Regions from separate parts of the Modestobacter lapidis genome, predicted to be linked through region 1. Evidence: riboswitches for the same ligand, from Rfam matches in the RefSeq annotation. Region 1 holds a riboswitch; each other region holds the start of a gene.

What was found. Region 1 has a riboswitch for cyclic di-AMP ahead of ACYVG5_RS20870 (LysM peptidoglycan-binding domain-containing protein). Riboswitches for the same ligand answer to the same signal wherever they lie in the genome.
Region 2: another riboswitch for cyclic di-AMP. It lies ahead of ACYVG5_RS10375 (C40 family peptidase); the one in region 1 lies ahead of ACYVG5_RS20870 (LysM peptidoglycan-binding domain-containing protein).
Region 3: another riboswitch for cyclic di-AMP. It lies ahead of ACYVG5_RS15230 (C40 family peptidase); the one in region 1 lies ahead of ACYVG5_RS20870 (LysM peptidoglycan-binding domain-containing protein).

What each region holds. Positions count from the first base shown of each region.
Region 1 covers NZ_BAAGVS010000035.1:14,634-24,731, forward strand. The annotation lists gene ACYVG5_RS20820 (protein adenylyltransferase SelO) at 1-246, shown strand, start outside; gene ACYVG5_RS20825 (hypothetical protein) at 390-608, shown strand; gene ACYVG5_RS20830 (response regulator transcription factor) at 624-1,289, opposite strand; gene ACYVG5_RS20835 (sensor histidine kinase) at 1,286-2,716, opposite strand; gene ACYVG5_RS20840 (ABC transporter ATP-binding protein) at 2,762-3,694, shown strand; gene ACYVG5_RS20845 (hypothetical protein) at 3,691-4,461, shown strand; gene ACYVG5_RS20850 (TIGR02611 family protein) at 4,461-4,886, shown strand; gene ACYVG5_RS20855 (hypothetical protein) at 5,087-5,290, shown strand; gene ACYVG5_RS20860 (YczE/YyaS/YitT family protein) at 5,370-6,029, opposite strand; gene ACYVG5_RS20865 (alpha/beta hydrolase) at 6,363-7,382, shown strand; gene ACYVG5_RS20870 (LysM peptidoglycan-binding domain-containing protein) at 8,051-8,812, opposite strand; cyclic di-AMP (ydaO/yuaA leader) riboswitch at 8,815-8,959, opposite strand; gene ACYVG5_RS20875 (hypothetical protein) at 9,564-9,695, shown strand.
Region 2 covers NZ_BAAGVS010000007.1:75,216-85,313, reverse strand. The annotation lists gene ACYVG5_RS10415 (HPr family phosphocarrier protein) at 29-289, shown strand; gene ACYVG5_RS10410 (dihydrolipoamide acetyltransferase family protein) at 364-1,863, opposite strand; gene ACYVG5_RS10405 (alpha-ketoacid dehydrogenase subunit beta) at 1,863-2,840, opposite strand; gene pdhA (pyruvate dehydrogenase (acetyl-transferring) E1 component subunit alpha) at 2,998-4,137, opposite strand; gene ACYVG5_RS10395 (Lrp/AsnC family transcriptional regulator) at 4,348-4,848, shown strand; gene ACYVG5_RS10390 (hypothetical protein) at 4,995-5,513, shown strand; gene ACYVG5_RS10385 (serine hydrolase domain-containing protein) at 5,524-6,846, opposite strand; gene ACYVG5_RS10380 (DUF3817 domain-containing protein) at 6,856-7,197, opposite strand; gene ACYVG5_RS10375 (C40 family peptidase) at 7,460-8,563, opposite strand; cyclic di-AMP (ydaO/yuaA leader) riboswitch at 8,595-8,760, opposite strand; gene ACYVG5_RS10370 (phytoene desaturase family protein) at 9,165-10,098, shown strand, end outside.
Region 3 covers NZ_BAAGVS010000016.1:53,779-63,876, forward strand. The annotation lists gene ACYVG5_RS15205 (OmpA family protein) at 1-1,068, shown strand, start outside; gene ACYVG5_RS15210 (hypothetical protein) at 1,093-1,953, shown strand; gene ACYVG5_RS15215 (matrixin family metalloprotease) at 2,030-3,019, shown strand; gene ACYVG5_RS15220 (hypothetical protein) at 3,161-3,613, shown strand; gene ACYVG5_RS15225 (NUDIX domain-containing protein) at 3,637-4,143, shown strand; gene ACYVG5_RS15230 (C40 family peptidase) at 4,148-4,678, opposite strand; cyclic di-AMP (ydaO/yuaA leader) riboswitch at 4,695-4,839, opposite strand; gene ACYVG5_RS15235 (DUF222 domain-containing protein) at 5,304-6,044, shown strand; gene ACYVG5_RS15240 (HNH endonuclease signature motif containing protein) at 6,041-6,505, shown strand; gene ACYVG5_RS15245 (cold-shock protein) at 6,549-6,869, opposite strand; gene ACYVG5_RS15250 (AAA domain-containing protein) at 6,905-10,098, opposite strand, start outside.

The DNA of each region.
Region 1 (10,098 bases):
TGGCTGGAGCGCTGGCGCGCCCTGGGTCCGGACGGCGATGCGATGGACCGGGTCAACCCCGTCTACATCCCGCGCAACCACCTCGTCGAGGAGGCGCTCGACGCCGCGACCACGGGCGACCTGGGCCCACTCGACCGGCTCCTGGAGGCGGTGGCGCAGCCCTACGACGAGCGCCCGGGCCTGGAGCGCTACGCCGCGCCGGCCCCGCAGGAGTTCGGCGCCTACCGGACCTTCTGCGGAACCTGAGGCCGCGCCCCTGCGCCCGCCAGGAGGCCGGCGCCGGGACCGGCGGGGCCGCCGGGACGGCTGCGAGCCGTGGGACGAAACGGTCCGGCCCCGCACGGCGGTGGTCGTCGCCGGCCGCGGGAGCGACTGCCTACCGTCGACGGATGAGCCCCCTTCCCGGATCCCCGGTGCCCGGCCGGCGCGCCTGCGACGCCGACCGCATCCGGTACCTGCACCTGGTGGCCGCGGCGCGCGCGGCCACCGTGCGGCCCACGAGCGAGTGGCAGGTCGCCGACATCGTCCGCGTCACGGTGGACGACGAGGTCGACACCGGCGTCTTCCGCGCCATCGTCACCGACGTCGCGACCGACATCCTGCGCTGACGCGTCCCGCCGGCATCAGCCGGCGGTGTCCATGAAGCCGCTCTCGTAGGCCGCGATGACGGCCTGCGTGCGGTCCCGGGCGCAGAGCTTCAGCAGCACGCTGCTGACGTGCGTCTTGACGGTCTCCCGGCTGAGGTGGAGCTGCCCGGCGATCTCGGCGTTGGACAGCCCGCCGGCGACCAGCCGCAGCACGTCGGCCTCGCGGACGGTCAGGTCGGGCAGCGCCGCCGGGCCGCGCGGCCGACGGCGCGGGACCTGCGCGGCGATGAGCCGGCGGGTCAGCTCGGGCAGCACCAGCGAGGATCCGCGGGCGACGATGCGGATGGCGTCCACCAGCTCGTCGGGGTCGGCCCGTTTGAGGGCGAAGCCGCTCGCGCCCGCCTGGAGGGCCCGGAAGAGGTAGTCGTCGTCCTCGAACGTGGTGAGCACCAGGACCCGCGGGCGCCGGGGATCGCGGGCGACCAGCGCCGCGGTCGCGGCGATGCCGTCCATGTCGGGCATGCGCACGTCCATGAGGACGACGTCGGGGTCGCTGCGCGCCGCCACGTCCAGCGCCTCCTGGCCGGTCCCGGCATCACCGACGACGCGCAGGTCCGCCTCGCTCTCGAGGATCACCCGCAGCCCCGAACGGACGAGCACGTCGTCGTCGACCAGGAGCAGCCGGAGCGGCGCTCCGGTCACAACGGCAGCGTCGCGCACAGCTCGTAGCCACCGGTCGGCGTCGGGCCCGCCACCAGGGTGCCGCCCACGGCGTCGGCGCGCTCCCGCAGCCCGGCGAGGCCGCGCCCGCCACCAGGGCCGGGCCGGCTGTCCAGGGAGGACGCCCGCTCGTTGCACACCCGGACGACGAGCGCCTGCTCGCTGCGCACGACCTGCACCACGGTCAGCGGGCAACCGGCGTGCCGCAGCACGTTCGTGCTGCCCTCCTGCACGACCCGGTAGGCCAGCTCGCCGAGGGCGGCCGGAACGTCGTCGACGTTCCCGTCGACGACGAGGGCGACCGGCAGGCCGCCGTCCCGCAGGCCGGCCAGGAGGTCCTCGAGGTCGGCCACCGAGGGCGCTGCGCCGGCGGGTTGACCCGACGGAACCCCTGCGCCGTCGCTGCGTCCGTCGTCGTTGCGCAGCACGCTCAGCGCGCGGTCCAGCTCAGCCAGGGCGGTGCGGGTGTTGGACTCGATGTGCTCGAGGGCCTGGCGGGCGAAGTCGGTCGGCACCGGACGGAGCGGGTCGTCGCGGCCGGGGGCCAGCGTGCGACGCGCAGCCGTGGCCTGCAGCAGGCTGGCGGTGAGGGCGTGCCCGATGGTGTCGTGCAGGTCCCGGGCCAGCCGGTTGCGGTCGGCGAGGCGGCGCGAGGTCTGCTGGAGCGCGGCGATCCTCTGCTCGGTCGCCGCGCCGAGAAGCCGGGGCACCACGGCGGCGGCGAGGCGCGCCTGCAGCTCCAGGGCCACCAGTGCCACCAGCACCACGACCACCACGAGCGCGAGCAGCGGCACCGCGGTGAGCGGGTTCCACGGTGGCTGTACCGACAGCGCCACGACGGCGGCCACGGCGAAGAAGAGCGTGGCCAGGGTGGCGGTGCCCAGCAGCACGCGCACCCCCAGCCAGCCCAGGGCCCGCCACGTGCCGGGCGAGAGGACGAGCCGCTGCACCCGCCGGGCCACCCGCGGCTCGGCGCGCACCCGCTCGCCGCGCGCCAACTCGACGCCGAGGAGGGCGGAGGTCAGCCGCCGCTCGACCCCGGCCAGCCCCCGGGTCACGGCGAGCAGCAGCAGGAGCAGCAGCAGCCCGACGCCCTGCACCACGAGGACGACCGACCCGACGAGCGCGGCGAACAGCGCCGCGTACGTGAGTGCGAGGGGCAGGCTCAGCAGGAGGTAGAGGGCGCGCCCGGGCCAGCCGGGACGCGCGGCGGCGAGCACGGCCCGCAGCCTGCCGCGACCACCGGGTGCCCGGAACTGCTGGAACGGGTCCACGTTCCGATCGTGGCCGACCGGCCGGCCCAGCGACTCCCCCACGGGAGCGCCGGGCGGCTCCCCCGCACGGGGGACCCGGATCGGCGCCCCGGGGTGAGGCGCGCCGCCCCACGGGACCGCCACGCTGCTGATCATGGCCACTCCTCCTGCCGCGGGCGCACCGCGGCGCCGTCCGCGCCCATGGTCCAGGTCCAGGGGCTCACGAAGCAGTACGGCAGCGTGCTCGCCGTCGACGACGTGACCTTCGACGTCGAGCCCGGCAAGGTGACCGGCTTCCTGGGGCCCAACGGCGCCGGCAAGTCGACGACCATGCGCATGATCCTGGGGCTCGACCGCCCGACGCGGGGGCGTGCGCTCATCGGCGGCCGCCGGCTCGCCGAGCTGGGCGAACCGCTCCGCGAGGTCGGGGCCCTCCTCGACGCGAGCGCCGTCCAGCCGGGCCGCACCGGGCGGGACCACCTGCGGGTCGCTGCCCGGAGCAACGGCATCGCGCCCGGCCGCGTCGACGAGGTCATCGCCGAGGTGGGTCTCGGTCCGGCGGCCCGCCGGCGGATCCGGGGGTACTCCCTGGGCATGCGGCAGCGGCTGGGCATCGCCGCCGCCCTCCTCGGCGATCCCGCCGTCCTGCTGTTCGACGAGCCGATGAACGGCCTGGACCTGGACGGCGTCCGTTGGATCCGCCGGCTCGTGCGGGAGCTGGCCGACGAGGGCCGGACCGTGCTGCTGTCCAGCCACCTGATGAGCGAGATGCAGCAGACGGCCGACCACCTGGTCATCATCGGCCGGGGCCGGCTGATCGCCGACGCGTCGATCGAGCAGGTGCTGCACGGCGAGGGCGCCAGGCAGGTGCGGGTGCGGACACCGGCCGTCGACCGGCTGGAACGGGCGCTCGCCCGGCACGGCCTCCAGGCCCGCCGGCTGGACGACCGCGAGCTGCTGGTCGAGGGGGTTCCGGCGGGGACGGTGGGCGACGTGGCGCTGGCGGCCGGCGTCGCCGTGCACCGGCTCGCCGAGGAGAGCAGCTCCCTGGAGCAGGCCTACCTCGCGCTGACCGGGGCCAGCGTCGAGTACGGCACCGCGGACGCCGCCCTCACCGGGCAGGTGCTGCCGTGAGCGTCACCCGGACCGGCGAGCCGGGCATGGCCGGCCTCCTCGCCCGTGCCGCCGCGGCCGAGTGGACCCGGATGTGGACGGTGCGGACGACGTGGTGGTGCCTGCTGGCCGCCGCGGTCACGGTCGTGGGCCTCGGCCTCACCTTCGGGATCGACGTCGGCGGGGACCCGGGCGGCGCGCCACCGGCGCAGCTGGCCGGGGAGATCGCCGTCCTCCCCGGGCAGTTCGCCCTCCTGGTCCTGGTGCTGCTCGCGGTGACGCCCGAGTACGCCACCGGGGCGATCGGGACGACGCTGCAGTGGACGCCGCGCCGCGGCGTGCTGCTGGCCGCCCGGGTCGGGATGCCGGTCGCCGTCGCGACGGCCGCTGGGGTGCTGCTCGCCCTCGCCGCGGACCTCGCCGCCTGGGCGGCCCAGCCGCGCATGGAGCTGTCGTTCCCGGCCCTCGCCGGCAGCCTCGGCTCGATCGCGATCGTGCTGCTCGCGGGCGGCCTGCTCGCGGTCGGGGCCGGCCTGCTGCTGCGGAGCACGGCCGGGGCGCTGGCCGCCGTCTTCCTCGTCCAGCTGGTGCTGCCGTTCCTGCTGCCGGCGTTCGGCGTGGGGTGGATGAGCGCTCTCAGCCTTCTCCTGCCCGGCTCGGCCGCGACGTTCCTGCTCCTGGGCGAGCCGGACATGACGACGGCGTCCGCGGCGGCCGTGCTGGCCGTCTGGTCCGGGGGCGCGCTCGCGGCGGGGGCGTGGTCGCTCCTCCGCCGGGACGCCGCCTGATGGCGCAGCACCGGGCCACCCTCGACGCCGGCCCGCGCGGGCGGGTGGTCCCGATCGGATGGCGGCGGCGGCTGGCGGGCCGCCCGCTCGTCGAGCAGGCGTACCGGGCCTGCGTCGGTGTGGTCGGTGGCCTGGTCGTCGCCGCCGGCCTGGTCCTGGTCCCGCTGCCCGGGCCCGGCTGGCTGACGGTCATCGCCGGCCTGGTCGTGCTGGCCTCGGAGTTCGCCTGGGCCGAACGGCTGCTCGGGTTCGCCAGGCGGCACGTCCAGCGGTGGACCGGGTGGTTGGGGACCCAGGCACCATCGACCCGCCTGCTGGTCGCGGTCGGGACCGCGGTGTTCGTCTACGGCGTCGTCGTGATCGGCCTGCGGATCGCGGGCGCGCCGGAGTGGGTGCCCGGCTGGGTGCCGCTCTGGCGGTCATGACGTCAGGGCGGTGCTCTACCCGGCACTCCGCGTCCGGGGATGCCGCGGGGCCTGGCGGACGGCGACCTTCAGGTGCGAGCTCACGATGCCGATGTACGTGAGGCACGAGCCGTGCCCCGGCGACCGGAGTAACACTGGACCTGCCGACGTGCGGGGGCCGCGTCGAGTTGCATCACCGATCGCACGACCGAGGAGGAGCGATGCACTACCTGCGCCGCATGCAGGCGGAGCGACCCGTGCTGTTCTGGCTGACGATCCTGTTGGCCTTCTGGCTCGGCTTCCAGCTCGTGCTCTTCGTGGCCGCGCTCCTGCTGGGGCCGTTCGGGCTGCCGTCGTGGGCGCCCTTGGTCGCCGTCCTGGTTGCCCTCGTCGTCATCGCTCGCCGACAGCAGCGGTCCGGGTAAGCCAGGCTGCTGCCCGCCGACGGCAACGCAGTGCTAGCACCGGGCAGCTCGGCCCGTGTCTCACCTGGGACGCGGGCCGCTACTCATCCCGGGCCATCTCGCCCGTGCGGGCCATCGCGACCGACTGCGGCTGAACCGTTCTGCGCCAGGGCTTCGGCCGGGCACCCTCGGGACGCGGTGGAACGCCGACCGGCCCGGTCGGCGGCGTCCGGCGCCGCGCGGGCGGATCCTGGCCCAGCAGCCGGAACGACAGTTGCACGGCCGGCCCCGTCGCGAGCGCCAGCAGGACGGTTCCGAGCCCGAGTGCTCCACCGAGCAGCCACCCCGCCACGAGCACCGTGACCTCGATCGCGACACGCGCGGTGCCGATCGACAGGCCGTGATGGTGGCAGGCGACCATCAGGCTGTCCCGCGGCCCGGCTCCGAACCGGGCGCCGATGTACAGCGCGCTCCCGAAGCCGAGCAGCACCACCGCAGCGACGAGCACCAGGACCCGCACCCACGTGTCGGCCGCCGGGAGGTCGTCGAGCCAGGAGGTCTCCAGCAGCCGGTCCAGGACCCAGCCCACCGCGACGACGTTGAACAGGGTGCCCAGGCCCGGACGCTGGCCGAGTACCCAGGACAGCCCCAGGACGATGAGCCCCACCACCATGACGACGACCCCGAAGGAGAGCCCGAGGCTCTGGCTCAGGCCCGAGTGCAGCATGTCCCAGGGGGAGAGCCCCAACTCCACCTGCACGGACAACCACACGGCCAGCGCACACAACGCCAGGCCACCGAGGAACCTCAGCAGTCGTCCGGGAGAAGGCGTCCAGCGGAACGAGCGGGTTCGGGAGGGCGTGATGCTGGACGTGGCGGGGCTCCTCGGCTGCAGTCGGTCCGCCCAGCATGCCTGCTCGCCGCCGACCGGCCTCAACTGCCAGGGTGCGCAAGGCAGCCGGGGGCAGTCCCCCTCGCCCGCGTATTGCCAGCCAACCAGCCACGGAACCTTTCCCGGTTCGCCGGCGCCACCCACCGACGGTACGGTCTCGGACCACCGCGTCGACGTGATCTAAGACATACGGAGGGACCCATGAGAAGCGGACCCACTCCAAAAAGGCTGCTCACTATCCTCACTGCGCTGATGCTCCTAGCCGGCACAAACGCGCTGACGGCAGCGGCCAGTCCGCGCAACGACGACTCGAGCGGCGACGCCGGAGCGACATACTCCAACCCGACCGGGCTCGACACCATCGAATGGCTCCCGAACAGGCCAGCGGATTACCGAATCCTCTACGGGGACAGCCCGCTCACGTTCGGCGACCTACGGCTCCCCGAGCGCGCTCCGGGACGTGACGGCTATCCGGTCGTGGTTTTCATGCACGGAGGCCAATGGGAATCGAGCTGGAGCCTTTCCTACACCGATCAGCTCGTGGAAGCGCTGACTAGAGCGGGGGTCGCAACGTGGAGCTTGGAGTACAGCCGCCGCAACAACCCCGGCGGGGGCTGGCCGGGAACCTTCCTCGATGTCGCAAACGGCACGGACTACCTGCGCGAACTCGACAAGAAGTTCCCGCTCGACCTCGACCGGACCGTGGCCATGGGCCATTCCTCGGGCGGTACGCTCGCACTATGGCTGGCCGGACGCGACCAGCTGCCAGCGGATAGCGAGCTCTACATGTCGAATCCGCTTCCCATCCACAGCGTGGTGGACCTAGCGGGTGTGCTCGACTTCGACCTTGCATTGCAGGCCGGGCGTGACGATGTCCTGCAGCTCCTTGGCGTCGAGACGGCCGAGCAAGCGGCCGAACGATTCGACGACGCGTCTCCTCGGCACCTCCTGCCTCTCGGCGTCCCACAGCATCTGATCATCGGCACGCTTGACGCCGACTGGCGAAACGACATTCACCGCCGCTACACCGAGGCTGCGCGCGCCGCCGGAGACGATGTAGAGCTGACGGTGCTGGAGGGCGCCAATCACTTCGACGTCGTAGACGTGTGCGGACCGGCTTGGGCCGTGGTCGTGAACGCGGTGTTCTCGCACCTCGATGAGGAGCCAAGCCCCGGCGCCTTCAAGTGGCCCAGCCGCCACGTCTGCCAATCGCGAGGGTAAGCCGACCCGCGACATGCGGGGCTCCGGGTCGTTCCACGCTTGATCAAGAGCGCGCGCATCCCAGAGCCCCGCGTGTCCGGGCGGGTGTCGTCGTGGTGAAGTGATCGCACTGAGGCACTCGCCGTCGAGGTCATCGACGACGCCGTCTGCTCCGCGGTCAACTCAGCGACTCGAACGCTTTGTGATGGGTGACCAGCTCGGCGAGCTGAACTCAGCCATCAGCGGGGACTCCTCGATGGCCACCAGCGGGGACTTTGACACGGCCACGGACAGCCGGTTATAGGTGCACAAGTGCCTGAGGGGCATCCCCAAGACGGTCAGTGGCTGCCGGTCCCGCTCGGTTGCCTGCCATCGACGGCCGGCGAGCTCGTGGAACATCGCGGCCACGTGGGGACTGGCGGATGCCCATGACGAGGGCGGCTCCGGCGTCGGCTCACGCCGTCGAGTTGTTCGCGGGGGAGCAGGCGCCGTGCACGTCGAGCGCGCGCCGCAGGCGCGGCGATCGCCTCGATGCCTCGCCCGGTAGCCGAGACGGGGAGCGACCCCCTACCCCGACAGGGGTAGGGGGTCGCTCCCCGTACGAGTCCCGACTCGAGCCCGCACTGCCCGCCGAGGGCCAACCGTCAGGTGTTCACCGCCTGGTCTGGCTGGCGGCTGCCACCTGTGGCTCAGCCCGCCCGGTGGTTCACGTGGACGTGGTCCATGTGGTTCGCCGTGCCGGTCCCACGGTTCTCCATCTGCTTCCAGGAGCCGGTCGGCGAGGAGAGCATGCGCTGCTGCCAGATGATGTAGTCCACGCCGAGCTCGTCCCAGTGGGCGATGTGGTGCTGAGCGACCGCGTCGCCGAGGGCGGCGTTGACGCCGACCATGTAGTCCAGCGCCAGCCCGGACGGGTGACCGCCCGGATCGGCCGCGCTGACGCGTGTGCCGCCGATGGTCCCGAGGCCGGGGACGCTGCTGACGACCGCGTCGGCGGCGGCCTGCACGTGCGGCCGAACGTTCCCGGCGCTGTTGGAGATGCGCGCGACGGCCGTGGTCACCGCGGCGACGGGGAGTGCCGGGGCTGGCGCGGCCTGCGCGGCACCGGAGGTCGTAAGGATCTGCCCCGGCGTGATGAGACCGGGGTTGCCGCCGATGACGCCGACGTTGCGCTGATACAGCTCCTGCCACGATTGGCCGTGGACGGCGGCGATCGTCGCCACCGTGTCGCCGGGTCGGACCGCGTAGTGGCCGCCCAGGACGGCGTGGCCGGACGGTGCCTCGGCGGCGACCGCGGTGGCCGGGGAGGTGTCGGCTCCGTCGTGGGCGGAGGTGGCCTGCGCAGGGGAGGTCAGGACGCCGAGTCCGACGACTGCGGCGCCGGCCGCGACGGGGACCCCGGCGAGGACGTGCTTGGTGCGGACATAGCGCGGTGCGCGGTGCTTGGACATGGTGATTCTCCGATCACCGCCGGCGAGGTGAGCTGTCGGGTTCGGGCGATCGGTGCCCGGCCGCGGTGCGCGGCTTCACCCCGAGGCGCGTGACGCGCCGTGAACGTGGGTCCCCCACCCCTGCCCTGAGTTCTCCGGATGACGGCCGGTGGGCAGAGTTGGGCGGACCGACGCCATGCCCTCATGATTGAGCGCAGCCAAAAAGTTACGTGCCGATATGTGCATTGTCGCCGTAACGTAGGTCACACGACAGGTTGTACGGATTACCGTGGGCTTCACCGTCCAGCGGAATTGGCATGCGCGGTCACCAGCCCGACGTTCCTCGACCGAGGGGCGGTATCGAAGTTGGATGCCATACCGCTCGCGGCGCCGGGGATCCGGCGGGAACGATTACCGATCTGGATCTGCCGGGCGAGCGGTGACCGCGCTGATGCGCGCCGTGGTCACCAACATCGACGACCCGGCGGTGCCTGCCCGGCTGGATCTGGTTGTGATCCCCGGGGCGAGATATCGAGCTGTACGAGTGTCCGAGCAGGACTTGAACCTTGAGGAAAGGCATGGCGCCGCTTCGCGTCTGTTGTCCTCGGCTCGTGACCGGGACGAATGCCCTGACCGCGCGTCGCCTGTCGCATGAGCTTGACGCGCCTGAACGCGGGTCACCGGTACAGCAACGCGGTCCGCGCGGCAGCAGAAGGCTGCGTTGGCCCGCCCGAGGGACCATGGGCTGCCGTTCTCCACCTGGAGTCTATCGATGCTGGCTGACTTCCTGGTCGCTGAGGGGATGGTCGACGACATCTCCCCCGAGGGCCTGCGGACGCTGCTGCGCGAGGAGGGCGTCTCCTTTCCGAGCCGTCAAGACCTGGAAGACCAGCACCGACCCTGACTACGCCATCCTGCGCCGGAGACTCTCTACGGCCGGCGGAAGATGACCGCCTGGCTCAATCGGGCCATGGCCGCCGAGCGACGGCCGCCGGTGCCATCCTCCGGGCCGCCGACGGCCCCTTCCGCGCCTTCGTCGGGCTGTGCGCGTTCGCCGGCCTCCGGCTCGGCGAGGCAGCCGCGATCAGGGTCGGCGACGTGGTTCCTTCGCCGCACCCTCACCGTCGCCCGGCAGGTGCAGCGGGCACCCGGCGGCTCGATCGACGTTCGCAGACCCAAGTACGGCAGCGAGCGGCAGGCCTACCTGGCCCCGTCACTGGTCGATCTGCTCGCGCAACACGTCGCCGCCCACTACCCGACGGGCAACTGGATCCTCACCGGAGAAACGGATGATCCACCGCACCAGA
Region 2 (10,098 bases), on a different contig from region 1:
CCGCACCGACTACCAGGAAGAGGCACTCATGCCCAGCACCACCGTGACCGTCGGCTCCACCGTCGGCCTGCACGCCCGCCCTGCCGGGCTCATCGCCGAGGCCGTCACCAAGGCCGGCGTGCCCGTCACCCTGGCCACGGCCGGCGGCACGGCCGTGGACGCCGGATCGCCACTGATGATCATGACACTGGGCGCCAAGCAGGGCACCGAGGTCACCGTCACCAGCGACGACGAGACGGTCCTCACCCGGATCGCGGACCTGGTCGCCGCCGATCTGGATGCCGACTGAAGAAGGACCCCGCTGCCCCCCGCCACTCGCAAGCTCGCGGCGGGACCCTGCAGCGGGGCCGCGCGCCGTCGCGTTCACCAGGCCCAGACGTTGCCCGGATCGTGCAGCAGTGCGCCGACGTCGGCGAGGAACCGGGAGCCCAGTTCCCCGTCGATGACCCGGTGGTCGAACGACAGCGCCAGGGTGGTCACCTGCCGGGGCCGCACCTTGCCCCGGTGCACCCACGGCATCGCCCGCACCGTGCCGAACGCCAGGATCGCCGACTCGCCGGGGTTGAGGATCGGCGTCCCGGTGTCGACGCCGAACACCCCGACGTTGGTGATGGTGATCGTTCCGCCGGCCATGTCGGCCGGGGCGGTGCGGCCCTCCCGCGCCGTGCTGGTCAGCGCGGTGAGCGCCGCGGCCAGCTCGGGCAGGGTCAGCCGAGCGGCGTCCTTCACGTTCGGGACGACCAGGCCCCGCGGTGTGGCGGCCGCGATCCCGAGGTTCACCTGCCCCTTCAGCACGATCTCCTGGGCCGCGTCGTCCCAGGAGCTGTTGACCATCGGGTGCCGGCGGGCGGCCAGCACCACCGCCCGGGCGACGAACAGCAGCGGGCTCACCGTGAGCCCGGCGAACTCCGGCCGCTCGGCCAGCCGGCCGCGCAGCTTCATCATCCGGGTGACGTCGACGGTCAGGAACTCGGTGACGTGCGGCGCGGTGAACGCGCTGGCCACCATCGCCGCCGCGGTGTGCTTCCGCACCCCCTTGATCGGCACCCGCGTCTCCCCCGGGCTCTCGGTACCGGAAGCCCGCTCCGGGGTGGGTGCGGCGGGGGCCGCCAGGGCGGCGTCGACATCGGCGCGGGTGATGACGCCGCCCGGCCCGCTGCCGGGGACGGTGGCCAGGTCGACGCCGAGGTCCTTGGCGTACTTGCGCACCGGCGGCTTGGCCAGCGGGCGCAGCGCGCCCCGGCCGGGGTCGCGGGCGACGGACGTCGCAGCCTCGGCCGCGGCGGCCGCGGCGGCGTTCGCCTCCGCGGCCCGGCCGACCTCCAGGCCGCCGTGCCGGACCGGCTTGGTGGTGGCATCGGGCGCGGTCGCCAGCAGCGGCGGCCGATCGGGGCCCGAGCCGTGGTCGGCCTCCGCGGGCGCCTGCGGTGCGGTGGCCCGGGCGGCGACGGCGGTTCCGGACCGGCGCGGACGGCGCTTGGCCTCGGTGGTGCGCGGGCCGTAGCCGACCAGCACCGAGGTGCGGCCACCGGGCGCCGGGCCACCGATCAGGCCGGCCTCGACCGCCTCCTCGGCCGGCGCGGACGCCGGCGGCGCCGCTGCCGGTGCCGGCCCGTCCCCGCCGACGTCGATGGTGATGATCGGCGCGCCGACGTCGACCGTCGTCCCGACCTCGTGCAGCAGTTCGGTGACCGTGCCGGCGAACGGGCTGGGCAGCTCGACGGCGGCCTTGGCCGTCTCCACCTCGCACAGCGGCTGGTTCACCGTGACGGTGTCGCCCACCGCGACCAGCCAGGAGAGGATCTCGCCCTCGGTGAGGCCCTCGCCGACGTCGGGCAGCGTGAACTGGCGCAGCCGGCCCATCAGAACGCCAGCGAACGGTCGACGGCGTCGAGCACCCGGTCCAGGTCGGGCAGGTACTCCTCCTCGAGCTTGGACGGCGGGTACGGGGTGTCGTACCCGCCGACCCGCAGCACCGGCGCCTCCAGGGAGTGGAAGCAGGTCTCGGCGACCCGGGCGGCGATCTCCGCGCCCAACCCCAGGGTCAGCGGCGCCTCGTGCACGACGACGCAGCGGCCGGTGCGGCGCACCGACTCGAAGACCGGGTCGAGGTCCAGCGGCGACAGCGTGCGCAGGTCGACCACCTCCAGCGAGCGGCCCTCCTCGGCGGCGGCCTCGGCGGCCTGCAGCGCCGTCTTCACCATCGGTCCGTAGGCCAGCAGGGTCACGTCGTCGCCGCCGCGGACCACCCGGGAGGCGAACAGCGGCCCGGGAGCGGCGTCCAGGTCGACCTCGGCCTTCTCCCAGTACCGCCGCTTGGGCTCCAGGAAGATGACCGGATCGGGCGAGGCGATGGCCTGCTGGATGCCCCAGTAGGCGTCGACCGGGTTGGAGACGGCGACCACCTTGAGCCCGGCGGTGTGCGCGAAGTACGCCTCGGGGCTCTCGCTGTGGTGCTCGACCGCGCCGATGCCGCCGCCGAAGGGGATCCGGACGACGATGGGCATCGGCAGCTTGCCGCGCGAGCGGTTGTGGATCTTGGCCACCTGGGTGACCAGCTGGTTGTAGGCGGGGAACACGAACCCGTCGAACTGGATCTCGCACACCGGGCGGTAGCCGCGCATCGCCAGGCCGACCGCGGTACCCAGGATGCCGGCCTCGGCCAGCGGGGTGTCCACGACGCGGTCCTCGCCGAAGTCCTTCTGCAGCCCGTCGGTGATCCGGAAGACCCCGCCGAGCCGGCCGATGTCCTCGCCCATCAGCAGGACCTTCGGGTCGTCCTCCATCGCCCGGCGCAGGCCGAGGTTGAGCGCCTTGCCCAGGGCCAGCTTCTGCGTCATGACTCGACTCCGGTCTCGTTCCGCTCCTCGGTCGACAGCACGGGTCGCCTCCGCGGTCGTTCCGCTCCTCGCTCGCTGGCGCTCGCTGCGATGCTCGCTCCCTGTCGGCTCCCGGCATCTCCCTGCGATGCTCGCTCGACCGTCGCCTTCGTGGCGCTCACTCCCCCGCCTCCTCGAAGCCCTCGTGGTATGCCACGAACTCGGCCCGCTGCCGGGCGAGCTCCGGGGTCTGCTCGGCGTAGACAGAGTCGAAGATCTCCGTGCCGGCCGGCGCGGGCATCTCCACCGTGCCCTTCCTGATCCGGGCGGCCAGCTCGTCCCCCTCGGCGTCCACGCCGTCGAAGAACGCCGCGTCGGCGATGCCGCTGCGGGACAGGTAGGCCTTGAGCCGGGCGATCGGGTCGCGCAGCTTCCACTGCTCCAGCTCGCCGCCCAGCCGGTAGCGGGTGGGGTCGTCGGAGGTGGTGTGCGCGCCCATCCGGTAGGTGAAGGCCTCGATGAAGGTCGGGCCCTGCCCCTCGCGGGCGGCCGCCAGCGCGGCCCGGGTGACGGCCAGGACGGCGAGCACGTCGTTGCCGTCGACCCGCACGCCCGGAAAGCCGAAGCCGGCCGCCCGCTGGTACAGCGGGACCCGGGACTGCCGCTCGATCGGCACGCTGATCGCGTACTGGTTGTTCTGGCAGAAGAAGACGACCGGGGCGCTGAAGGCCGCGGCCCAGATCATCGCCTCGTTCACCTCGCCCTGGCTGGTCGCGCCGTCGCCGAGGAAGGCCAGCGCGGCGTGCTCGGCGCCGTCGCGCTGGAGGGCCATGGCATAGCCGGTCGCGTGCAGGCACTGCGCGCCGATGACCACCGTGTAGAGGTTGAGTCCGGCCGCGATCGGGTCCCAGCCGCCCATGTCGACGCCCCGGAACAGGCTGATGACGTGCAGCGGGTCGACGCCGCGGGTCCAGGCGACGCCGTGCTCGCGGTAGGTGGGGAAGGCCATGTCGCCGGCCTCCATGGCCCGGCCGGCACCCACCTGGGCGGCCTCCTGACCGAGCAGGGAGGCCCAGATGCCCAGCTCGCCCTGCCGTTGCAGCGCGGTCGCCTCGACGTCCCAGCGGCGGACCAGGGCCAGGTCCCGGTACACGGCGCGCAGCTCGTCGTCGGAGACGTCGATCGAGTACTCGGGGTGCTCGACCCGCTCGCCCTCGGGCGTGAGCAACTGGACCAGATCCGGTTGGCCGGGCAGGTGGGGGGCCTGGGCCCCGGGTACCGGGTCGACCACCTCGGTGGCCTGCTGGAGCGCCGTCATGCCGATCTCCTCGCCGTCTCCCGGCCCGGGGTCACCGGGCACCGGTCATGGACGTCCTGGGCGCCGGGGTGTGGCACCGCTCACACCATGGTGACACGCACGAGCGCCCTGTGGAGAAGATCACTCCTCCCGCGAAGTGCACAACACCCCGTCCAGGAACTGAGCAGGATGCTCGGTCGGAGCCCCAGTCGACGTGGCAGACTGAGCGCCGTGCCCGCTGCCGGCGATCAACTGGATGCCACCGACGCACGCCTGCTGCTGGCCCTCTCCCGCGACCCGCGGACGACCGTGCTGGCGCTCTCGCAGCAACTCGGCCTGGCCCGCAACACCGTGCAGGGGCGGCTGGCCCGGCTGGAGGCCGGCGGGGCGCTGGCACCCTTCGAGCGCCGGGTGCGGCCCGAGGCGCTGGGATACCGGCTGGGCGCCTACGTCACCGTGCAGGTCGTGCAGCGCAGCCTCACCGACGTCAGCGCCGCGCTCGCCCAGATCCCGGAGGTCCTGGAGGTCACCGGGCTGTCCGGGGTGGCCGACCTGCTCGTCCAGGTCGTCGCGGTGGACGCCGACGACCTCTGGCGGATCTCCGAGCAGGTGCTGGCTCTCCCCGGCGTGCAGCGCACCGACACCAACCTGGCGCTGCGCCGCTTCGTCGACCACCGGATGACCCCGCTGCTGGAGCGCGCCGCCGGGTCGGCGCCCGCTGCCGGTGAGTGACCCGGCCGGCGTCGTCAACCTGCTCGGCGAGCAAGGGCCCGCTATCGGCCCCTTCCAGCCCAGGTGTGGCCGCTGAGCGGGCAACGCCCGGCCCACCGACGGACCGGCTCCGTTTGCCCGGCGACGAGGTGCGGGTAGACCCCGGCATGGCCAAGCGGACACCGGTGGGCACCTTCGGCAAGGGACGACGGGGGATCAGCACCCCCGGCTGGGCACTGCGCGGAGCGGCGGCCGGCGCGGCCGGCTCGACGGCGCTCAACGCGGTCACCTACCTGGACATGGCCGTCCGCGGCCGCGGCACCAGCTCCACGCCCGAGCAGACCGTCGAGGCGCTCGCCGCGAAGGCACACCTCCCGATCCCCGGCGAGGGCGATACCCGCGACAACCGGGTGCAGGGGCTCGGCCCGCTCACCGGGCTGGCGGCCGGGGTGGGAGTCGGCGTCCTGGTCGGGCTGGCGCGCGCCACGGGCTTCCGCTCCCAGCCGCTGGTCGGGACGCTGCTCACCACCGCCGGCGTGCTGGTCGCGGCCAACGGCCCGATGACCGTCCTGGGCATCACCGACCCGCGCACCTGGTCGGCGACCGCCTGGATCAGCGACCTGGTGCCGCACCTGGCCTACGGCGCGGTGGTGAAGACGACGATGGACGCGTTCGACCGGCTCTGAGCCCGTCCGGTCAGCGCCAGCCGGCCTCGTCCACGCCCCCGGGCACGGGAGCCGCAGGGTCGTAGGGCGTACGGGTGAAGACGAAGGTGGCCAGGTCCAGGTGGTCGGGCGCGATCTGCAGCGTCTCGCCCGCGTAGTAGCCGTCCAGCCCCACCCAGGTGCCGTCGGCCCGCGGCGAGAACCGGCTGGCCCGCCCGGTGCGCCCCGGCAGCGGGCCCAGGTGCAGCAGCCCACCGGCCGAGGCGCGCAGCACGTGCGGCGCCGGCCCCCAAAACCAGACGCCGAGCAGATCCAGCGCCACCGGCGCGGACGACGGCGTCCAGGCCTCGACCACCCGCGGCTCGGCGGCCCGCAGATCGGCCAACAGACCGGGGACGAGCGGCTCGACACCGCTGGTGGTGTTGGTCATCATCACGCCACCGGTCTGCTCGGCCCGGTCCACGAACACCCCGGCCAGGAAGCCCGGCATCGAGCCGCCGTGCCCGACCAGCGTCTGCCCGTCGACCCGCAGCACCTGCAATCCCAGCCCGTAGGCCGACCAGCCCGGCGCGGCGGAGTCGACGCCGGCCGGCACGGTCATCTCCTCCAGCGTCGCCGGCGAGAGCACGTCACCGGTGTCGCCGAGCAGGAAGGCGGCGAACCGGCCCAGGTCGGCCAGGGTCGCCCACAGCTGGCCGGCGGCGGCCATCGCGCCGGCGTCGTGCTCCGGTTCGGACAGGACGACGTCGGCCCACGGGTGGACGGCGGCGCCCGAGGCCGCGGCGCCGGCCGGGCGGGGCGTCGTCCGGGTCATCCCCAGCGGCGCGAGCACCTCCGCGCCGACCACCTCCGCCCACGGCCGGCCACGGTGCCGGGCGACGAGCTCGCCGAGCAGGCCGAATCCGAGGTTGGAGTAGTGGAACCGGCGGGCCGCCCCGAGCACCACGTCGGCGGCACCGAGGCGCAGCTCCTCGAGCGAGCCGCCGGGCACCCGCTCCCACCAGCCGCCGGGGCTCTCCGAGGTGGCACCGGCCAGGTGGGACAGCAGGTGGCCGACGGTCCGGTCGCCCAGCGGGGTGCCGGGCAGGTGCCGCTCCAGCGGGTCGTCGAGGTCGAGCCGGCCCTCGTCGCGCAGCCGGAGCACCGCCACCGCCGTCACGGTCTTGCTGATCGACCCGATGCGGTACTGCACGTCGGTGTGCGGGTCGGCGACCGCGCCACGGCCGGCGGACCAGGCCAGCCCGCCGTCCCGGACCACGCCGGCGACCAGGCTGGGCGCCCGGCCCTCCCGCTGCACGCGGGCGGTGCGGGCCAGCAGCGTGCGGGCGGTGGTGGGCAGCACCGGGTCGGCCATCCCGCGAGGCTATCCAGCCACCGGCGCGGCCCCCGCGGCCGGCAGCCGGCCGGTGCGCTGCGCCCAGCGCTCGAACCACACGGTGGTGAACGGCGGCACCGAGGCCGCCAGCGCGAGCAGCGCCGTCCCCGGCGACCAGCGCAGCACCCGCCAGGTCAGCAGGGTGACCGCGACGTAGGCGACGAACACCGCACCGTGGATCGGGCCGGCCACCTGCACGCCGACCTCCGAGGTGCCCAGCACCCACTTGACGAACATGCCGGCCAGCAGCAGGGCCCAGGAGACGGCCTCGGCCACGGCGACCACGCGGAAGGCACCGGCGACGGTGCGGGGCTCGGTCAGGGAGCTCATCGGTTCCTCAGGTGTCGGGGGCGACGGGGTGACTCCGACGATCCTGCCCGGTAGGGCTGTGTGACGTGGCTCGCGTCCGGTGCAGGTCGTCGCGGTCGGGACGCGGCCGTGCCCCGGCCGCCGAGAGGCGGTCGGGGCACGGCCATTCGTTGGAACGGCCCGGTTCAGCGGCTCGCCGCGAGCCTGCGAACGGGAGTGGTGCGGCCTCCCTGCAGGGTCCCGCCGCGAGCGTGCGAGCGGTGGGGGGCAGGAAGGTCCTTCCTCAGCCGGCGATCCGGCGCATGGCGGTGATGCTGCCCATGACGTCGATGCTGACCACCTTCACCACGGAACCCGACGTCGGGGCGTGCACCATCTGGCCGTTGCCGATGTAGATGCCGATGTGGCTCACCGGGCTGTAGAAGGCGATCAGGTCGCCCGGCTGCAGCTCGGCGCGGGACACGGCCCGGCCCATCGTGGCCTGGATCCGGCTGGAGTGCGGCACGGAGATCCCGGCGGCCTTGTAGGCGTACTGCACCAGGCCGGAGCAGTCGAACGAGCCTGGCCCGGCGGCGGCCCAGACGTAGGGCGCGCCGCGCTTGCCCATGGCGGCGTTCACCGCGGTACCGGCCGCCGAGCTGCTGGCCACCACCGGGGCGGACGGCGCCGGCACGGAGCCGCCGCGCGTGGACCGGCTGGCGGCGGGCGCCTCGCGGTCGGTGCGGTCGATGGCGGTCGAGCGGGCCGCGGCAGCGGCGTGCGCCTGCTCGGCGAGCTGCCGCGCCCGCTCCCGCTCCTGCGCGCTGAGCCGGTCGTACTGGGCCTGGTACTCGGCGATCTGCGACTGCAGGTCGGCCTGCTGGGCCGCCACCCGGTCGAGCTGGGCCGTGGCCTCGGCGGCGGCCCGGTCGGCGGCCGCCTTGCTCGTCGCGGCCGTCTCGGTGGCCTGCTGGGCCGCCCCGAGGATGCCGTTGTTGTGCTGGGCGATGGTGTCCAGCGTGCCGATCCGGTCGAGCAGCTCGTCGGTGGACTCGCTGGTCAGCATCGCCTGGAGGGTGCTCAGCTGGTCGCCGGTGTAGGCGCTGCGGGCCACCTCGCGGACCTTGTTCCGGGCCTCGGCGACGGCGGCGTCCGCGGCGGCGACGTCCTCGGCGGCCTTCGTGGCGGCGGCCTGCTGGGCCTCGAGCTGCACGCGGGCGTCGTTGAACTTCTCGGTGACGACCTCGAGGTCGTGCCCGCGGGCGGCGACGAGGGCCGCGGCCTCCTGGGAGGTGCCCGGCGTTTCGGGAACGGCGTGCGCGGTTAGGGGAGAGAGCGCGACACCGGTGGCGGCGACGAGGGTGACGAGCACCCGTCGGCCGGTGAAGACCCGGCGGCGGGCAGGCATGCGGGAACTCGCCATGTTCGGCGGGTGTTTCCTTTCTTCCACGTGCCGCCTACCGAGTTAGCTGACGGGTTCGGGCGGGAAGACGCCCGGCATCCCGGCTCGGTCGAGCCGGGGTGCTTCACCCCAGTACTGCGGTGGGTCCCCGGTCCATCTGGCCAGCAGGGAGCACTGGCACGGTGGTTCGGCGGCGCCCGGTCGGTTGTCACCCGGTAGGTGACGGAACGACCCGTCCGGACGGGCCGACGATAGGGCCGTGATGCGCTTGTGACAAACGGCGCGGGTCACTTTGTGCAGAAACTCCGGGGGTGCGCCGCGACACGCTCACCGTGAGTGACAGGCTCGCCGGGTACGGGGATGGCACGGCGCGAGTTCCCCCTCGGGCTGCTCCGTCGGATGGCCGACACGCGACCTGACCTGGCGCTCGAAGCCTGCCCCGACTGTCGGCCGGCGAGGCCGAGGCGCATGCCGTGCACCCCCGGTGCAGGCCCTCCGGCACTCCCCCCGCAGGCCCGGGGTGTGGCGATCTGCACAGCGGTGCCGGGGCGCAGCCCGGGTGGGGTCTGCTGCAGCGGGTCGGGCCGGGCACGGGACGATGACCCGCATGCCGAGCCCCTCGTCCTCCGCCGGAACCGCGGCCCGGTACGACGTCGTCGTCGTCGGCGGCGGGCACAACGGCCTGGTCGCGGCCGCCTACCTGGCCCGGGCCGGCCGGTCGGTGCTGGTGCTCGAGCGGCTGGACACCCTCGGCGGCGCCGCGGTGAGCAGCCGGGTGTTCCCGGGGGTCGACGTCCGGCTGTCGGCGTACTCCTACCTGGTCAGCCTGCTGCCCGACCGGATCGTCAGCGACCTGGCGCTGCCGCTGCGGCTGGTCGACCGGGCAGTGGCCTCGTACACGCCGGTGCGGCGCGGCGGGCGCGACACCGGGCTGCTCGTCGAGCGCGCGGAGGGCCCGGCGACGGCGGCCTCGTTCCGCGACCTCACCGGCTCCGATACCGAGTTCGCCGGCTGGCAACGGTTCTACGGCCGGCTGAGCACCCTCGCCGAGGACCTCGCCCCCACCCTCACCGAGCCACTGCCCACGCGGGCCGAGCTGGCCGGCCGGCTGCGCGACCCCCAGCTGTGGCACGACCTGCGCGAGCGCCCGCTGGCCGACGTGGTGGGTGAGCACCTGACCGACGACGTCGTCCGGGGCATGGCGCTGACCGACGGGCTGATCGGCACCGCCGCCGACCTGCACGCCGCCGACGGCCTGGCCGGGCGCTGCTTCCTCTACCACCTGGTCGGCAACGGCACCGGCCGCTGGCGGGTGCCGGTCGGCGGGATGGGCGCGGTCAGCGGGGCGCTGGCCACCGCGGCCCGCGCCGCCGGCGCCGAGCTGCGCACCGGGGCCACCGTGACCGCTCTCGAGACGCGCAGCGACGGCGTCACCGTGCACTGGACCGACGCCGGCGGAGGAGAGCACGCCGCCGACGCCGGGCACGTGGTTGCCGGCTGCGCACCCCCCGTGCTCGCCGCGCTGCTGGGCGACCCGCCGG
Region 3 (10,098 bases), on a different contig from region 1:
GCGCTGGTCATCGGCGCCCACGGCAACATGCCGGTACCGACCGCGGACGGCGCGGCCGCCGCCGCCCTCGTGGCGGCGATGGACGCGCAGTCGTACCTGTCCGTGTTCGTCGCCGACGGGGACCCGTTCGAGCTGGACGCGTGGTCGCTTGCGGTCAGCGACGCGAACGACCAGGCGGCCGAGGCGGACCGGGCCGCGCACCGGCAGCGGATCAACGCCGACCTGGCGGGCGCCGCGGCGCAGACGCCGGAGGTCGACCTGCTCGGCGCCATCGACGAGGCGGCGCGTTCGATCACATCGAGGAGCGGGCAGCACACGATCGTCGTCGTCGACTCCGGGCTCTCGACCGTGGCGCCGCTCGACTTCACCCAGCCCGGGATGCTCGACGCCGACCCGGCCGAGATCGCGACCAGCCTGGCCGCGGCGGGCGAGCTGCCGGAGCTGGCCGGTGCCGACGTCGTCCTCCAGGGGCTCGGCGACACCGCCGACCCGCAGCCGGCGATCGGCCGGGCGCAGCAAGCGAACCTCATCGGCATCTGGACGGCGATCGCCGAGGCCGCCGGCGCGCGGGACGTGCAGGTGGAGCAGGCGCCGCTGACCGGATCGGCTGCTCCCGGCCTGCCCGACGTCTCGATCGTCCCGACGGGCAGCAGCGTCCGGTGCTCGGCCGGCACGGTGACCCTCACCGGCGGGGACGTCGCCTTCCGGCCCGACAGCGCCGACTTCGCCGACCCCGACGCCGCGCGGGCGACGCTGGGGCCGATCGCCGAGCAGTTGGTCGACGCGTCGTCGACCGCCACGGTCACCGGCACGACCGCCCGGGTGGGCGACCTCGACGGGCAACGGAGCCTGAGCCGGGAGCGCGCGCAGGCCGTGTCCGGCTTGCTCGCCGACCTCGGGGTGCCGACCGCCTCGATGACCGTCCTCGGGCTCGGCAGCGAGTTCCCGGGCTACGTCGTCGACCACGACGCGGCGGGCAACCTGATCCCGGCTGCGGCCGCCGCCAACCGCACCGTCGTCATCGACCTGGCCGGCGCGCCGGCCGGCGTCACCTGCGCCTCGGCGTGAGGCACGCACGGGCGGGAGGGACCGATGACGACCGGTGACGCGTCGCGGCGGGCGCTGTGGCCCTCGCGGTGCCTCACCGGCGGCCGCCTCGTGATCACCCGCGAGGACGTGCCGAACCGGGTGCTCCGCGAGGACGGCTGGGTGCAGCGCCGCGGGGACGACTGGCGGCGGCTGCCGGGCTGGCAGCAGTGGGCGATCGCTGCGCTGGTCTTCGTGCTGCTGCAGAGCATCGTGTCGCCCTGGGGCGTCGTGGTCCTCCTCGCCCACGTCGTCTTCCTGGCCCTGACCGGCGTGCCGGAGGCGACACCCGGCGCGGTCACCACCCCGCCGGCCGAGGCGCAGCTGGCCGCGCTGAGCACTGTCGAGGCCCGGGTCGCGGGCGCCGCCTGCCGGGCGTGGGCGGAGACGATCGACGAGCCGGCCTGGCAGTCGCCCTACCTGAGGGAGAGCCGGGCCGCGTTCGACATGCGGGCGGAGGTCGACCGGATCGTCGACCTCGCCCTGCGCATCCACGCGACCCGCCGGCAGCTCGGCCCCCGCCCCCAGGGCGCGCTGGCCGACTACTGGGAGCAGCAGTGGGCCGCGCTCGACCGGGCCGGGGTCCAGCTGGGGCACCGGGCGGACGCGCTGATCCGCTACCGGGACCAGGCCGCCGACCTGTCGGTCGAGCTGCGGCACCTGGCCGACCTGGAGCGTCTCGAGCGGAGCGCGGCGGAGATCGACGGCCTCACCGTCGAGACGGCCCGGTCGGGGCCGGTCGGCCTCGGCGGGATGGACGGTGTCGAGGCGCAGCTCATCGGCGTGCGGCAGGCCATGACCGACCTGCTCGACCTGATGACCCGGACCAGGGCGCCGCTGCTGACCCCGCCCGACGCCGGCGGCTGAGATCGCGCGGACGTCACCGGGGACGGGGTGCGCCCGGACGGGTCCACCATCAGCGGAACAGCGGCAAGGAGGCGGAGTGCACGAGCAGGACGGCGCGGGGCCCCGTCTGCCCGCCGGCCTGCCCAGGTCCGCAACCGGACGCGTTCCCCAGTGGGTGATCGACGAGGCCGCCGGACCACCGCCGTCGCCGGTGCCGCCGGAGCCGCCGGTGCCGCCGGTGCCGCCGGAGCCGTGGCGGGCGGGGGCGTCGGCCGCGCAACCACCGCGCCGCCGACGCCTCCGCTCTCGTGGGCCGGCGGCGGTGGTGCTGGTGATCGGGCTCGCCCTCGGCGCCGCGCACCTCGCCGGCCCGGATCCCACGATGCCCGGTTCCGCCACGGTCCAGCAGGCGCTGCCGTACCCGACCCCGGGGATCGGGGCGTCGGCGGAACCGCTGGGTACCCCGCTGCCGGCACCGCCGGCCGGTGGCGTCCACGGGTTCGTCGCCCTGCAGGAGGACGGGGTGACCCCGGTCGGCTACGACCCCTGCCGGCCCGTCCACTACGTCGTCCGGCCGGACAACGCCCCGGTGGGCGGTGAGCAGGTCGTCCGGGACGCGGTCGCGCGGATCTCCGAGGTCACCGGCCTGCAGTTCGTCTACGACGGGCCGACCGACGAGGCGTCGTCCGACGCCCGGGCGCTGTACCAGCCCGACCGGTACGGCGACCGGTGGGCGCCGGTGCTCATCTCGTGGCAGACGGAGGACGAGAACCCGGTGTTCGGCACCGACACCGTCGGCGAGGCGGGCAGCGCCGCGGTGGCCATCACCGGAGAACCGAAGGTGTACGTCACCGGCGTGGTCGACCTGGACGCCGGCGCGTTCGCGGACTTCGTCGCCCGGCCGGGCGGCGTCGCGCTCGCCCGCGCCGTCGTCCTGCACGAGCTGGGCCACCTCGTCGGCCTCGACCACGTGTCGGATCCCAGCCAGCTCATGTACCCGGAGACCCACGACGCCGTCGACTTCGGCGCCGGTGACCTCACCGGGCTGGCCAGGCTGGGCGCAGGGGAGTGCGTGCCCCAGCTGTGAGCGGTCGCCCGGCTGGCGGTCTGCTGTGAACTGCGCCGTCCGGCCCCGCGCCGGGCGTCCGGCGCCGAACGCTGTGGCACTGTCGGAGGTCGGCCGCATCGCGCCGTTCTCCACCCCGGACCAGGACGAGGCACCTTCCAGATGAGCACCGACGGCACCACCCCCACCGGCACCGGCGCGACCGGGTCGACGACGGCGGGATCCCCGGCCCCGACGACGACCGGGCCGGGCACGCCCGACCTGATCGCGTCCCACCCCGGCGATCCGGCCGGCCCCGTGTCCGTCGAGGACGCCGAGCCCGGCTGGATCACCCGGCACACCACGTTGCTCATCACGCTGCTGACCGCCGTCATCGTCGCTGCCGTGGCGGTCACCGGGCTCGTCTACTTCCGCGCGGCGCAGGACGACCGCAACGCCGACACCGAGGCCGCCTTCGCCGAGACGGTCGCCGCGCAGGGAGCCGCCCTGGAGACCGTCGAGTGCGACGGAGACACCTGCGCCGCGATCGTCGGCGGGCAGGCCTACACCGTGCTCGTCCAGGAGGACGAGAACGGCGAGCAGCACTTCGGCGTCAGCGCCTACGTCGGCGACTGATCGCCACCGTCGAAGATGCAGTCGTGCCTGCCAGGACGAGTGCCGGGATCCTGCTCTACCGGCTGAGCCCCGGCTCGGGGTGCGAGGTCCTGCTCGGGCACATGGGTGGGCCGTTCTGGGCCCGCAAGGACGAGGGTTCGTGGTCGATCCCGAAGGGCGAGCACGGCCCGGACGACGAACCCCTCGACGTGGCCCGCCGCGAGTTCGAGGAGGAGCTCGGCTCGCCGGTCCCGGCCACCGACCTGGTGCCCCTCGGCCAGGTGCGCGTGACCAGCGGCAAGCTGCTCACCGTGTGGGCGGCGGCGGGCGACCTCGACGCAGCCGCCTCCCGGAGCAACACGTTCACGATCGAGTGGCCGCCCCGCTCCGGGCGGCTGCAGGAGTTCCCGGAGATCGACCGGTCGGCCTGGTTCCCGGTGGACGAGGCGCGGCGCCGGCTCGTCCGGGGCCAGGTGCCCTTCCTCGACCGGCTGCTCGAGCACCTGCCCGGCTCCGGCGCCCCCGCGGGGACGCCGGAGCCGGGCAGGTGAGGAGTCAGACCAGGCGACGGGCGGTGGTGTAGCCCCACATCGCGTCGACGCTGGTGGTCCGGACGACGTCCCCACTGGTCGGTGCGTGCACCATCAGGCCGTTGCCGATGTACATCCCGACGTGGCCGACCGGGCTGTAGAAGAAGATCAGGTCACCGGGCTGCAGGTCGGCCCGCGCGACCGGGGTCCCCATCGTCGACTGCATCCGGGACGAGTGCGGCAGGTCGATGCCGGCGGCCCGGAAGGCGAACTGGGTCAGGCCCGAGCAGTCGTAGACGTTCGGGCCCGCGCCGGCCCACACGTAGGCCTTGCCCTGCTGGGCGAGCGCGGTGTCGACGGCCACCTGGGCCGCGTGGTTCGGTGCGGCGACCGGCGCCGCCTGGACGGTCGCCGCCGGGGCGGCTGCCGGCGCTCCGGCGGCGGCCTGGGCGGTCAGCGGGGTGAGCACCACCCCGGCACTGGCGAGCAGGGTGATGGCCGCGCGACGGGCGGGACGGGTGGAACGACGAGCAGGGGACGTGCGCATGGTCGTCATGGACGACGGTTTCTCCTTGTTCTCCGCAAACCGCCTACCGAGTTAGCTGACGGGTTCGGGCGGGGAACTCGCCCGGCACGGCGGCACCTGCGTGCCGGTCGCGCTTCACCCCAGTACTGCGGTGGGTCCCCGGTCCGGGGTCAGCTCGGAACTGCTGCTGACGCCCGGTTCGGCGGTGTCCGGCGGGTTGTCGCCACGGACGGCGACGGCTGGGGACCCGACGGACGCGACGACGTTAGGTGACCGGTCGCCCCGGTGAACGGGCACGCAGAGTGACTGATTCGTGGCTTCGAGCGATCTGCTGCCCGGTCCGTTCGACGACTCGCCGGGGCCGACCTCGGGTGATCCCGTGACGCCCGTGACCTGGCAGTCGAAGGTTGCGGAACGGAAGTTGCACGGTGCATCTCGGCGGGTGAGGCGTGCCCAAGCCCGCCGTCACCGGTCGGTCGCAGAACGTGGTCGGTCCGCGATGATCGCTCGTGGCCTGGCGGCGGGGTGGTCGTGGGTGCCTGAGTGATCGGCTGGCGGCTGACAGTAGTACCGTTGTGAGCTGGGCTTTCGTCTTGTGGCGGCACAACCCTCGCGATAGACTTCGAACATCAGTTCGAACGCTGCGGGAGGTGTCATGGGTGAGTTGACCTCGGCCCTGGACGCGCTGGCGGCCGATGATCTGAAGTCGATGTTCGGGCCGCAGCTGCTGGACCGGGCGTCGATGTTGCAGCAGGTGAGGAACCGGATCGATGCCGAGCTGGCGCGCACGGTGCGGGAGTGCGAGCTGACCCAGGCGCCCGAGCACGACGGGCTGAAGACGATGGCGTCCTGGGGGCGAGGTCACCTGCGGCTGTCCTCGCAGGCGGCGTCCCGGCTGGTGCACTCGGGTCGGGTGTTGGAGCAGCTGCCGGCGGTGGCGGCGGCGTTCGCCGCGGGTGAGGTGACCGCCGAGGCGGTGGCGGTGATCGCCCCGGTCGCCACGTGCGAGCGGTTGGCGGAGGCCGCTGATCAGGGTGTGGATGTGGCGGAGGTGGATGCGGCGCTGGCGCTGGCGGCGGCGACCCAGCCCTTCGACACGCTGCGGGGGTGCGTGCAGCGCTACTGCGCCGCCCTCGACCCCGACGGCCCCGAGCCCGACCCCACCGAGGGCCGCCGGCTGGCCATCGCCAAGCACGCCGACGGCAGCATCACCGGCCGGTTCTACCTGGATGCCGTCGGTGGGGAGAAGTCGAAGGACCGCCCCCTCCCCACGCCTCGCAAGCTCGGCGCGGGCCCCTGGGGGTGGCCGTTGCAGTGGCCCGGCGGCAGGGGCCCGGCGCGAGCTTGCGAGCGGTGGGGGGCGGCCGGGTCCTTTCAGCGTTCCTGCGGAGGGTGAAGCCGCACGTGGTCCTCAACCTCGACGTCGATGACTTCGCCGACCCGGCCACCGGTGCCGGCGCTGCGTCCACCGGCTTCGGAGCGTGCATCTCCGCCGAGCGGGCCCGGTGGCTGGCCTGCGACGGCAGCATCTCCCGGATCGTGATGGGTCCCGACGGCGTTCCGCTGGACCTGGGCCGGGACCACCGCGTGGTCACCCCCGCCCTACGGAAGGCCGTCGAGCGGCGCGACAAGGCCTGCGTGTTCGCCGGCTGCAACGCACCGACCTGGTGGTGCGATGTGCACCACCTCATCCACTGGGTCCACGGTGGCGAAACCAACCTGACGAACTCAGCGCTCCTCTGTGAACGCCACCACACCAAGGTCCACCACGGCTTCCGCGTCGAACGACCACCCGACGGCCGATGGCGCACCTACCGCCCCGACAACACCGAGATCATCATCGGACCACGCCGGTAGCTGAGCCGGCGCGCGCCCCGCTACGGATGCGTGGGTAACTCGGTCAGAGCGTGCGATTCTCGTCTTCGATTCCGCGGGTGAGGGTCGGTGTCGAGTGGTAGGCAGGGGATGGTCCCGGCACCTCGTTGTGGCTTCGGACCGGCGTCCGGTCAGCAGGCCACACGTCGACGGCCCGGAACGAGTAGCCGTCCTGCTCGGCGGCCTCGAAGGTGAACTCAACGGGCCCGCCGGCATCGAGAGTCCTGTACCCGGAGACGAGGACGGCCGAGAAGTGGGCCCAGCAGCCGCCCGGAGTGTCCGCGGAGTCGAGAACTCCCCATCCCTTCTCGGCATGCCACACGCGGACCTTCGCCCGTGACGTCATGCGGCCCAGTATCGCGGGCGGCTCGCTCCGAACGGTCAGGCAGCGCTGATCAACCGGCCCGCCGGCTCCCGGGTGACCCGGCTGGCCCGCACGGCGTGCGCCAGCGCCACTTCCAGGTACGGCAGCAGCACCGGGTGGCGCCGTCCGTGGCCGAACACCGCCAGCGTCCGCGCGAACAGCTCGTCGCGGGTCATCCCGTTCCCGCCCCGGCACAGCGCGACCATCGCGTTGCCGATCTCGTCCGGATGCACGTGCTCCAGCGGCCGCTCGGCGCTGGACGACTGGCGGCGGAACCAGGTCCACGTCGCCGGGTCCAGCCCCGTCGGCCAGCGGAACTCCGCCGCCGGGTCCGGCAGCAGCGCCAGGATCGACTCCCGCCGCGCCTCGTTCACCCGGGCCACCCCGAACGCCCCCGCGGTCAGCCGGGCCAGCCGGTCGCGGTGGATCGGGCCCTCCGCCGCGATGCCGGCGGCCAGCACCCGACGAACCTGCCGCGCCACGTCCGGGTCGGTCAGCCGGCGGAACGCCCGCGGCGCCCCGGCCGGCGCCGGTGTCCACGGCACGAACGGACGCTCGCCGGCCAGCATCGCCGGCGGGACCGCCGGCCGGGCGGTCACCCGCACCGGCACCGCCGCCGACGGATCCCCGTCCGAACCGGCCGCGGCGGGGAAGACCCGGGCCGCCGGCGGCTCGACCACCAGGGGAGTGGCGGCCGCCGCCGGCAGCGGCGGCAGCGGCGCCGCCGGCGCCGGGGAGACGGCGCTCTCGACCGCCGCGACCAGCCGGTCGAGCACCGCCTCCCGGTCCGCCAGCCACGACGGCAGCCACACCCGCTCGACCGCCGGCCAGCCCCGCCGCCGCAACGCGTCGACCGGCGTTCCGACGCGGTCGGTCACCGTCGACCGGACGGCCTCCGCCGGGCCGTCGAGCAGCACCGCCAGCACCGGGGCAGCCGGCGCCGCCGGACGGGCCACGGTGAGGTCGAGGCGGAAGTCCGACCGGCCGACGTCGGTGCGCACCACCAGCCCGCGCTCCCGCAGCGCGGCCGCGACGTCGTCCCGGTGGGCGTCGGGCCGACCAGACCGGGGCGCGTCGTCGGCACCCGACGCCGCCAGGTCGAGGTAGGCCCGCAACTGCCGGACGCCGAGCGCCGACGTCTCCTCCGGCCGCAGCTGCTCCGGGTCGAACGACGCGTAGACCACCACCTGCTGCCGCGCCCGGGTAGCGGCGACGTTGAGCCACCGCTCGCCGCCGGCGCGCGCCAGCGGGCCGAGGTCGCCGGGCACGCGGCCGCCCTCGGGTGCCGAGCAGCCCAGCGACAGCAGGACGACGTCCCGCACCAGGCCCGGCGCGCCCTCCACGTGCGCCACGACGAGCGCCGCCGAGTCCAGCGCCTCCGTCAGCCGGTCGTCGCCGGCGTCGCGCAGCAGCCGCTCGATCAGCCCCCGCTGCTGGCGGTGCAGGGTGACGACGCCGATCGAGGGCACCCCGTCGGGCTCGGCGTCGAACCGCCGCCGCACCTCCACGACCACGGCCCGGGCCTCGGCCGGATTGGTGCCGGGCAGCGTTCCGGACCGGTGGAACGTCCCGGGCACCCGCACCAGCGAGACCGCGCGTCCTCCGGCCGGTGACGGGACCGAGGAGATCCGGCCGCCGTAGTGCTGTGCGTCGCTGAACGCGACGAGCGCCTCGTCGGCGCCGCGGTGCTGCCAGGCCAGCTCCAGCACCGGTACCCCGGCGCGCAGGCACGCGTCGAGCAGCGTCTCCGCGGGGTCGGTGGCATCCGGCGGAACCGGTGGAGGCTGCCGGTCGTCCCCGGCCACCACGGCCGTCCTCGCCCGGCCGAGCGCACCGATCGTCTCGGCCACCCGCAGCCGGGACGCCCCGTCGAGCACCACGAGGTCGAACAGCCCGGCGGCCGCCGGAAGACAGCGGGCGACCGACTCGGGGTCGGCCAGCACGCAGGGGAACCCGTCCGGCCCCGGACCGGCCGGGGCGCCGGCAGGATCGGCGGCGCGGGCGGCCAGTGCCGCGACCACGGAGGACCGGGCGGCCGCGGAGGCGGCGGGGAACCGGCGGGCCGCCGCCTCCTGCGCCTCCGCGTCGGCCGCGCCCAGACCGGTCGCTGCCTGCCGTTCGGCGAGCGACGCCCCGGCCAGCCCGCGGTCGAACGCCGCGACCGCGTCGACGGCCGGCACCGTGCCGTGCAGCAGGTCGGTCCGTGCCGCGTCCAGACCGGCCGAGTGCAGCAGCCCCAGCCCGGTCAGCAGCTCCCGCCAGTGCCGCAGGGACGGCAGGCCGTAGGTGTCGATGGCCCGCCCGTCCCGGGTGGCGGCCCACCGCTCGACCAGCCCGTCCTCGCCGGCCCACGCACCCAGCTGTGCGGGGACGGCAGCGCAGGCGGCGGACAGCGCGGCGACCGCGTCCCGGGCGGCGGCGACCGCCGCGGCGGTGGTCACGTCGCACGACGGCGCGGCGGCCAGGAAGCGGCGCAGCGGGCCGGTGAACGGCGCTGCGCTCCCGGCGGCGGCGGCGGCGAGCCGGCGCACCCGGGCCACCTGGCGCTCGGCGAGAAACGGGTCGACGAGCGGGTTCCAGTCCGGCGGGACCTGGAGCCCGGGCAGGCGGGCCGCGCGGGCGGCCAGCGCACGGGCGGCCGTCCGGGCGGCGAGGAGCTGCCCGAGCAGCGCCGGCAGCTCGGCCGGCGCGACGCGCGCGCCGTCGGCCAGCGCCGGAGCCAGCTCGTCGAGCACCGCGGAGAGCCGTCTCGTCCGGCCGAGGAGCCCGGACGCCGCGGCGGCCCGGGCCGCGTCGGCCAGCTCGTCGAGCGGCAGGCCCAGCGCCGCCGGGACGGCGACGTCCAGGCCCGGGTGCCCGGCCGCCACGAAGGCGTTGACCGACCGGAGCAGGGCATCGGCGGGTGCTGCCCACTCGGCCCGGGCGACCTCGTCCAGCACGGCGAGCGGCACCGGCGGGCCGTCCACCAGGTCGGCCAGCACGGCGCCGAGGACGTCCAGCTCGTCCGCCGTCCGGACCGCGGCCAGCACCCCGGCCAGCGGCCCGGACGAGGGCAGCCCGTCCAGCGCCCGGTCCACTGCGACGACCGCCGACTGCACCTCGACCGGATCGACGTCGGGCCGGTCCAGGAAGCCCCACGGATGGGCCGGCCGCGGCCCGGCGGGAGCGGCGAGCCGGGGAAGGGCGGCGAGCACGTCCCGGATCGCCCGGA